DNA from 2 places in the Kitasatospora saccharophila genome. Region 2 is predicted to be linked to the other one. Evidence: predicted binding sites of a transcription regulator. Region 2 holds the regulator's gene; the other holds the start of a gene.
The links. The regulator HrcA, encoded in region 2, represses chaperone genes, less so after heat shock. The targets are predictions, from matches to a motif close to TTNGCACTCNGNNNNNCNGAGTGCNAA.
Positions count from the first base shown of each region.

Region 1: the regulator HrcA is predicted to act here: its motif matches at 2,620-2,646, upstream of groES (co-chaperone GroES).

Region 1 covers NZ_BAAANS010000013.1:73,975-78,776, reverse strand. Annotated here, with positions in the region: gene tsaD (tRNA (adenosine(37)-N6)-threonylcarbamoyltransferase complex transferase subunit TsaD) at 1-57, shown strand, start outside; gene ABD345_RS12125 (hypothetical protein) at 54-314, shown strand; gene ABD345_RS12120 (polysaccharide deacetylase family protein) at 382-1,269, shown strand; gene ABD345_RS12115 (class I SAM-dependent methyltransferase) at 1,245-2,423, opposite strand; gene groES (co-chaperone GroES) at 2,790-3,095, shown strand; gene groL (chaperonin GroEL) at 3,213-4,802, shown strand, end outside.
Region 2 covers NZ_BAAANS010000002.1:164,468-169,269, forward strand. Annotated here, with positions in the region: gene dnaJ (molecular chaperone DnaJ) at 1-890, opposite strand, end outside; gene hrcA (heat-inducible transcriptional repressor HrcA) at 971-2,044, opposite strand; gene htpX (zinc metalloprotease HtpX) at 2,345-3,265, shown strand; gene pspAB (PspA-associated protein PspAB) at 3,301-3,888, shown strand; gene ABD345_RS02580 (DUF3097 domain-containing protein) at 3,955-4,800, shown strand.

The sequences.
Region 1 (4,802 bases), on a different contig from region 2:
GTCCCGGGCACCGGGCACGAGCACTTCCACGCGCACGCGCACGAGGCGCTGAAGTGACCCTGGCGGCGATGTGGGAGGCCCGGGCCGCCGACGGCCTGGGCGCCGAACTGCACGCCTGGGCACGGGAGTCCGCGCTGCCAGCGGTGCGCGGCGCGGCCGGCCTGGAGCGGGTGGAGCTGTTCACCGCGCCGGGCGAGCGGGTGCTGCTGATCGCGCTGTGGACGGGCGAGCCGGTGCCGGTGCCGGAGCCGCCCGCGCACCTGCTGGCCCGGCCGGTGCACCGCTGGACCTTCACCCGCACGGACGCGGGGTAGCAACCGAGTAGTCCGATCCGATCGTCCTATTATCGACACGCGTGTCGAGGACGAGCGGGGGACATCGGTGAAGCAGCGGGTGCGGGTCGGGTACGGGGCGGGCGCCCTGGCGGTGCTGCTGGCGGCCGGCGGGTGCAGCAGCGGCCCGGAGCCCGCCCGTTCCCCGGCCGTCCCGGCCAAGCCGGTCGCCGCCACCTCCCCGGCCGCCTCCGCTCCCGGCTCGCCCTCGGCGGCCGCCCGGGGCGCGGCGCCCGAGGCCGCCTGGGCGAAGTGGGGGCTCAAGCCGATGCCCGAGGCGCCCGCCCCGCCCGCCGACCGGCCGATCAAGCTCACCAGGTCCGGCCAGGTGCCGGTGTTCAGCGAAGTCCCGACCTCCGACAAGGTCGTGTTCATCACCATCGACGACGGGGCCGAGAAGGACCCGGAGTTCGTCGAGATGCTCACCGAGCTGAAGGTGCCGGTCACGATGTTCCTGACCAAGGACATCGTCAAGAACGACTACGCCTACTTCAAGCCGCTGCAGGCGCTCGGCAACAGCATCCAGAACCACACCGTCGACCACCCGGTGATGAGCAAGCTCCCGGCCGCCCAGCAGAAGTCACAGGTCTGCGACGACCAGGCGGCCCTCACCGAGCAGTACGGCACCGCCCCGTACCTGTTCCGCCCGCCCTACGGCGACGGCGCCAACACCGCCGCCCTGAACGCCGCCGTCCAGGAGTGCGGGCCGCGCGCCGTCGTGCTGTGGCGGGAGTCCATGCAGATCCACGACATGCAGTACCAGGCCGCCGACAAGAAGCTGCGCAACGGCGACATCATCCTCGCCCACTTCCGCGGCCCGTCCGAGCTCAAGGGCGAGACCATGACCCGGATGTTCGGCGAACTGCTCTCCCGGATCCAGGAGCAGGGCTTCGCGGTCGCCCGCCTCGACGACTACATCGCCCGGCCCACCGGCTGACCCAGCATCATCACCGGGCCGGCCGCGGTGCGGGCCACGAGCACCGTCACCGCGTTCGGCCCGGCCGGCTTCAGCTGCCGCCGCAGCTCCTCCGGGACGATCGACGTCCCGCGCTTCTTGATCACCACGGTGCCGATCCGGCGCTCCTTCACCAGCGCCTTCAGCCGCTTCACCTGGAACGGCAGCACGTCGGTCAGCTCGTACGCCTGCGCGTACGGCGTCGGCCGCAGCTCGTCCGAGGTGACGTAGGCGATCATCGGGTCGATCAGCCGCCCGTCCACCGCCGCCACCACCTCGGCGACCATCCGGCCGCGGATCACCGCGCCGTCCGGCTCGTACAGGTAGCGGCCCACCGGGCCCACCGGCGGGGCGGGGAGCGCGCCGCCGGACAGCGAGTGCGGGCCGGGCAGCAGCGTCGCCCGGTACGGCTCGGCGGCGGCCGTGCCGAACCACAGCACCGCCTCCTTCACCTCGCCCCGGTCCGACACCCACTCCGCCTCGGCGCCCTCCGGCACCAGCTCGTGCGGGATGCCCGGCGCCACCTTCAGCGCACCGAACGGGGCGCCGCGGGCCGCCTCCACCGCCCAGGACAGCGGCGGCGAGTACGCCTGGGGGTCGAACACCCGGCCGTGCGAGGTGCGCCGCGCCGGATCGGTGAACACCGCGTCGAAGCCCGCCGTGTCGACGTCCGCGACGTCCGCCCGGCGGACCTCCACCAGATCGGCCACGCCCAGCGCCGCCGCGTTCGCCCGGGCCACCTCGCAGGTGAGCCCGTCCCGGTCGACCGCCAGCACCGCGATCCCGGCCCGGGCCAGCGCGACGGCGTCCCCGCCGATCCCGCAGCACAGGTCGGCCAGCCGCCGCACCCCCAGCGCCGCGAACCGGCCCGCCCGCCACTCGGCCACCGAACGCCGGGTCGCCTGCTCCACCCCGTGCTGGGTGAAGTACATCGCGTCCGCGTCCGCCCCGAACTTCGCCCGGGCCCGCTGCCGCAGCCGGGCCTGCTCGAACGCCGCCCGCACCAGCTCCGCCGGGTACTCCCGCCGCAGCCTGGTCGCCAGCGCCAGCTCCCCGGCCGCCGTGAACCCCCGCAACTCGGCCAGCAGCGCCTGCCCCTGTTCGGTCAGCAGCGCCCGGAACGACTCGATCTCCACCGGGCCATTGTCGCGGCTCGGCTCGGGGCCGCAGCGCACCGAGCACCGAGGCCGCCGGCACCGGCCCGGCCGGCGCCCGTCCCACGGGCTGCCGTTTCTTCGCCATGTGCCCACCCTGGCAAGGGAATTCGTGCGCGACTTGAGTATCCGTACTCGGGGCCGCCCGGTGTCGAACGGAAACTCGAACCCGACGCCATTGGCACTCTGGTTGACTGAGTGCTAACCGCGTCCTAAGGTCGTTCCTGGCACTCCCCCCAGGGAGAGTGCTAACGCGATGAAGCGTGTCCGACCCCCGCGACGGCGGCCGCGCAGACTTCGCCACCTACCTGTTAGACAACCCCGTAATCTCCGAAGGGGAGCTCGGACGTGACCACCAGCAGCAAGGTTGCCATCAAGCCGCTCGAGGACCGCATCGTGGTCCAGCCGCTCGACGCCGAGACCACCACCGCCTCCGGCCTGGTGATCCCGGACACCGCCAAGGAGAAGCCCCAGGAGGGCGTCGTCCTGGCCGTCGGCCCGGGCCGCTTCGAGGACGGCCAGCGTCTGCCGCTCGACGTCGCCGTCGGTGACATCGTCCTGTACTCGAAGTACGGCGGCACCGAGGTGAAGTACCAGGGCGAGGAGTACCTCGTCCTCTCGGCCCGCGACGTCCTCGCGATCATCGAGAAGTAAAGACGTCCGCGCAGTAAGACGTCCCAGCCCCGCCCCGGAACCGTGTCAGCACTGACAGGGGCCCGGGGCGCGGTTGTTGCTCCACGTACGCAGACCTACCCCTGAGGAAACGGGACCATGGCGAAGACCCTGCAGTTCGACGAGGACGCCCGCCGCTCGCTGGAGCGCGGTGTCAACAAGCTGGCCGACACCGTCAAGGTGACCATCGGCCCCAAGGGCCGCAACGTCGTCATCGACAAGAAGTTCGGCGCCCCCACCATCACCAACGACGGTGTGACCATCGCCCGCGAGGTCGAGCTCGACGACCCGTACGAGAACCTCGGCGCGCAGCTGGTCAAGGAGGTCGCCACCAAGACCAACGACGTCGCGGGCGACGGCACCACCACCGCCACCGTGCTGGCCCAGGCCCTGGTCAACGAGGGTCTGCGCAACGTCGCCGCGGGCGCCGGCCCGGCCGCCCTGAAGAAGGGCATCGACAAGGCCGTCGCCGCCGTCTCCGAGCACCTGCTCTCGGTGGCCCGCGAGATCGAGGGCAAGGACGACATCGCCGCCGTCGCCTCCCTCTCCGCCCAGGACACCCAGGTCGGCGAGCTGATCGCCGAGGCGATCGACAAGGTCGGCAAGGACGGTGTGATCACCGTCGAGGAGTCCAACACCTTCGGCGTCGAGCTCGAGTTCACCGAGGGCATGCAGTTCGACAAGGGCTACCTGTCGCCGTACTTCGTCACCGACGCGGAGCGCCAGGAAGCCGTCCTGGAGGACCCGTACGTCCTGATCAACCAGGGCAAGATCTCCTCCATCCAGGAGCTCCTGCCGCTGCTGGAGAAGGTCCTGCAGGCCGGCGGCTCCCGCCCGCTGCTGATCATCGCCGAGGACGTCGACGGCGAGGCCCTCTCCACCCTGGTGGTCAACAAGATCCGCGGCACCTTCAACGCGGTCGCGGTCAAGGCCCCCGGCTTCGGCGACCGCCGCAAGGCCATCCTCGGCGACATCGCCACCCTCACCGGCGGCCAGGTCGTCTCCGAGGAGGTCGGCCTCAAGCTCGACCAGGTCGGCCTGGACGTGCTCGGCACCGCCCGCCGCATCACCGTCACCAAGGACGAGACCATCGTCGTCGACGGTGCCGGCGACTCCGCCGAGGTCGCGGGCCGGGTGGCCCAGATCAAGGCCGAGATCGCCAACACCGACTCCGACTGGGACCGCGAGAAGCTCCAGGAGCGCCTCGCCAAGCTGGCCGGCGGCGTCTGCGTGATCAAGGTCGGCGCGGCCACCGAGGTCGAGCTCAAGGAGCGCAAGCACCGCCTGGAGGACGCCATCTCGGCGACCCGCGCCGCGGTCGAGGAGGGCATCGTCGCCGGCGGCGGCGCCTCGCTCGTGCACGCCGCGAAGGTCCTGGAGGACGGCCTCGGCCTGTCCGGCGACGAGGCCACCGGTGTCGCCGTGGTCCGCAAGGCGCTCGCCGAGCCGCTGCGCTGGATCGCCCAGAACGCCGGCCTGGAGGGCTACGTCATCACCTCCAAGGTCTCCGAGCTGGAGCCCGGCCAGGGCTACAACGCCGCCACCGGCGAGTACGGCGACCTGGTCAAGGCCGGCGTCATCGACCCGGTCAAGGTCACCCGCTCCGCCCTGGAGAACGCCGCCTCCATCGCCTCCCTGCTGCTCACCACCGAGACCCTCGTGGTGGAGAAGAAGGAAGAGGAGGAGGCC
Region 2 (4,802 bases):
CGGATGTCGACCTCCTCCAGGCCGTCGAGGGTCTGCAGCGGCACCTGGGTGCCGAGCGACGCGGCGGTCATCGGGATGGTGACGGTGCAGTGCAGGTCGTCGCCGCGCCGCTGGAAGGTCGGGTGGCTGGTCTCGGCGATCTCGACGTACAGGTCGCCGGCGGGGCCGCCGCCGGGGCCGACCTCGCCCTCGCCGGCCAGCTGGATCCGGGTGCCGTTGTCGACGCCGGCCGGGATCTTGACGGTGAGGGTGCGGCGGGCGCGGACCCGGCCGTCGCCGGCGCACTCGGGACAGGGGGTGGGGACGACGGTGCCGAAGCCCTGGCACTGCGGGCAGGGGCGGGAGGTCATGACCTGGCCCAGGAAGGACCGGGTGACCTGGGAGACCTCGCCCTTGCCGCGGCACATGTCGCAGGTCTGCGCGGAGGTGCCGGGGGCGGCGCCCTCGCCGCTGCAGGTGGTGCAGGTGACGGCGGTGTCGACCTGGAGTTCCTTGGTGGTGCCGAAGGCGGCCTCCTCCAGGGTGATCTCCAGCCGGATCATGGCGTCCTGGCCGCGGCGGGTGCGCGAGCGCGGGCCGCGCTGGCCGGTCGCGGCGCCGAAGAAGGCGTCCATGATGTCGGAGAAGCCGAACCCGGCCGCGCCCGCGCCGAAGCCGCCCGCGCCGCCGCCCGGCGACAGCGGGTCCCCGCCGAGGTCGTAGACCTGACGCTTCTGCGGGTCGGAGAGCACCTCGTAGGCGGCGTTGATCTCCTTGAACCGCTCCTGCGTCTTCGGGTCCGGGTTGACGTCCGGGTGCAGTTCACGGGCGAGGCGCCGGAACGCCTTCTTGATCTCGTCCTGCCCCGCGTCGCGTCGGACGCCGAGTACCGCGTAGTAGTCCGTGGCCACCAAATGCTCCGGTTTGTTCCGCCTCTAGAAGTGCCTGCGACAGCACGCTGCCTGTTGCGCCGTTCCGCTGCGCCGTTCCGCTACGACTCCGCCAGGATCTGGCCGACGTACCGTGCCACCGCGCGCACCGCCCCCATTGTGCCCGGGTAATCCATCCGGGTCGGACCGATCACTCCCAGCTTTGCCACGCTCTGGTCGCCCGAACCGTAACCGACCGAGACCACGGACGTGGAATTGAGCCCCTCGTACGCGATCTCGTGGCCGATCCGGACCGTCATCGCCGAGTCCGCCGTCTCACCCAGCAGGCGCAACAGCACCACCTGCTCCTCCAGGGCCTCCAGGACCGGGCGGATGGTGAGCGGGAAGTCGTGGCCGAAGCGGGTCAGGTTGGCGGTGCCCGCCAGCATGATCCGCTCCTCGTTCTGTTCGGCCAGCGCCTCGAACAGGACCGTCAGCACGGTGCTGACGGCGGGCCGGTCGGCGGGCTCGAAACCGGCCGGCAGGTCCTCCAGGACGGTCGGCACCTCGGGCAGCCGGCAGCCGCCCGCCATGCCGTTGAGCTTGGCCCGCAGGTCCGCCAGCAGGGCCTCGCCGACCGGGGCGGGGCAGTCGACCATCCGCTGCTCGACCCGGCCGGTGTTGGTGATCAGCACCAGCATCAGCTTGGTCGGGGTGAGCGACACCAGTTCGATGTGCCGCACCGTGGAGCGGGTCAGCGAAGGGTACTGGACCACCGCGACCTGCCGGGTCAGCTGGGCGAGCAGCCGCACCGTCCGGGCCACCACGTCGTCCAGGTCGACCGCGCCCTCCAGGAAGTGCCGGATCGCCCGGCGCTCCGGCGGGGTCATCGGCTTGACCTCGGCGAGCCGGTCGACGAACAGCCGGTAGCCCTTGTCGGTGGGGATCCGGCCCGCACTGGTGTGCGGCTGGTGGATGTACCCCTCCTCCTCCAGCGCGGACATGTCGTTGCGGACGGTGGCCGGGGAGACGCCGAGGTTGTGCCGCTCCACCAGGGCCTTGGAGCCGACCGGCTCCTCGGTGCCCACGTAGTCCTGGACGATCGCCCGGAGCACCGCGAGCCGCCGCTCGTCCAGCGGACGGGCGGACGGGCGCGGGTCGATGAGTCGGCCGTCGGGCTTGCCGTCGTCCGGCATGGGGCACGCACCTCCGTCGTCGTCCGTTGTTCCGGTGTCCGCTCCGGCCTGGCACTCAGCTGGGCAGAGTGCCAGAACCGTACGTGCCAGTGTACGGCCCGGGCCTGACGGCAGGAACGGTGCGCCCGCGTGATCCTCGTCCGAAGAAGGTGCGACGCGCCCGGAGGTCGTCCGGTTCCCACCGAATTCCCACCGTTTCGGATGGTGCCCGCGGGCCCGCCCGGTGGCAGCATCGAAGGCGAGCGGGGCAGCCGGGCGAGCGGCCGGGCCCGGCCCGCGCGAGGCAGAGGAGGAGCAGCGATGTCCGCTTCCCAGCACTCCAGGTTCGCCCCCGACCGCGGCCTGACCGGTCGGATGGTCACCACCATGTTCCTGATCGGCCTGCTCTACGTGGGCTTCACCGGCCTGCTGATCGTGCTGCTGCGCGGCGCCTGGCCGCTGGTGGTGCTGATCTCCGGCGGCCTGTTCGTCGCCCAGTTCTGGTTCTCCGACAAGATCACCGAACGGGCGATGGGCGCCCACCGGGTCACCCCCGAGCAGTACCCGCAGCTGCACGGCGCGGTGGACCGGCTGTGCGCGCTGGCCGACATGCCCAAGCCCCGGGTCGCGGTCGCCGACAACGACATGCCCAACGCCTTCGCCACCGGCCGCAACCCGCAGAACGCGGTGGTCTGCGTGACCACCGGCCTGCTGCGCCGACTGGAGCCGGAGGAGCTGGAGGGCGTGCTGGCGCACGAACTGTCGCACGTCGCGCACCGGGACGTCGCGGTGATGACGGTCGCCGGGTTCCTCGGCGTGCTGGCCGGCGCGATGACCAGGATCGCCCTGTACGGCGGGATGATGGGCGGCGGCAACCGCAACAGCAACGACCAGAACGCGGCGATCGCGATGGTGCTGATCCCGCTGGCCTCGATGGTGGTGTACGCGGTCAGCTTCCTGCTGACCAGGCTGCTCTCCCGCTACCGCGAGCTGGCCGCCGACCGGGCCGCCGCCCAGCTGACCGGGCGGCCCGCGGCGCTGGCCTCGGCGCTGACCAAGGTGACCGGGCAGATCGCCGCCATCCCGACCAAGGACCTGCGGCAGTCCCAGCCGTACAACGCCTTCTACTTCGCCCCGGCGCTGAGCGCCAAGGAGGCGGCCTCGCAGCTGATGTCCACCCACCCGTCGCTGGAACAGCGGCTGGCGCAGCTGCGGAAGGTCTCCGAAGAACTCGGGCAGTGAGCCCGGCCACCGACCACCAGTGAGGAGCCTTCCGCGTGGGATTCCTGGACGCCCTGTTCGGCCGCAGTAAGCCGGTCAAGCCGGACCTCGACCAGCTGTTCGGCATCCCGTCGGCGGCGCTGACCCTGCGGGCCGCCAAGGGGTTCGAGCCGACCGGCCTCGGCTCGGTCTGCTTCGCCGCGGTCGAGGGCGCGGCCTTCACCGAGGTGCAGCAGCAGGTCCGGGCGCTGCTGGACGCGGACACCGGGCGCGGCGGGATCCCGGTGGAGGCGTCCCGGGACTCCTACGGCTACTCCTGGCTGCTCGCCCGGCACACCCCCGACGAGCTGCCCGACCTGGTCAACGACCTGCACGCGGTCAACAGCGAGCTGGAGGCCGGCGGCTTCGGGCCGCAGCTGCTCTGCTCGCTGGTCGGCTTCCGGGACGGCGAGGGCCGCTCGCTGGCGCTGGTGTACCTGTACAAGCGCGGCACCTTCTACCCGATGTGCAAGGTCGCCGGGCAGGAGAAGCGGGACAACCCGCTGGAGATCGAGGTCTCGAACCTGCTCCGGGACGACCTGCGGGTCGAGCCGGACCTGTCGCGCTGGTTCCCGGTCTGGGGCGCGCCGGGCATCGAGGGCTGAACCCCGGCCGCCCGAAGCCTGCCGCGCCGTCGGCCCGGCGGGGGCGCGGTCCGTAGACTGCCGCCCATGCGGAGCAGGGAGTACGGGCCGGATCTGACCCCGCCGTGGAAGCGGCAGCAGCCCGCGCCGGAGGTGGCGGCGGAGCGGGACCTGGTGGTGGAGGAGGCGGCCACCGGCTTCTGCGGGGCGGTGGTGCGCTGCGAGCGGACCGCCGAGGGGTTCACCGTCACGCTGGAGGACCGCTTCGGCAAGCACCGGGTGTTCCCGCTGGTGCCGCGCGGGTTCCTGCTGGAGGGACGGGCGGTGACCCTGGTGCGGCCCGCCGCGGCCGCCCCGGCCCCGCCGCGCGGCCCGGGTCGCACCGCCTCCGGTTCGGTGGCGGTGCCGGGCGCGCGGGCCCGGGTGGCCCGGGAGTCGCGGATCTACGTCGAGGGCCGGCACGACGCCGAGCTGGTCGAACGGGTCTGGGGCGACGACCTGCGGATCGAGGGCGTGGTGGTGGAGTACCTGGAGGGCGTGGACGACCTGCCCGCCATCGTCGACTCCTTCGCCCCCGGCCCCGGCCGCCGACTGGGCGTGCTGGTCGACCACCTGCTGCCCGGCACCAAGGAGCACCGGATCGCCGAACGGGTGACCGGCGACCACGTGCTGGTCGTCGGCCACCCGTACGTGGACGTCTGGCAGGCCGTCAAACCCTCCGCCCTGGGCATCCCCGCCTGGCCCGCGGTGCCGCGCGGCGAGGTCTGGAAGGAGGGGGTGTGCCGCCGGCTGGGCTGGCCGGTGGACACCCCCGCCGCCTGGAAGCGGATCCTCGCCGCGGTCGACGGCTGGAAGGACCTGGAGCCGGAACTGCTGGGCCGGGTCGAGGAGTTGATCGACTTCGTCACCCTGCCCGGCACGGCCGGGTCCTGAGC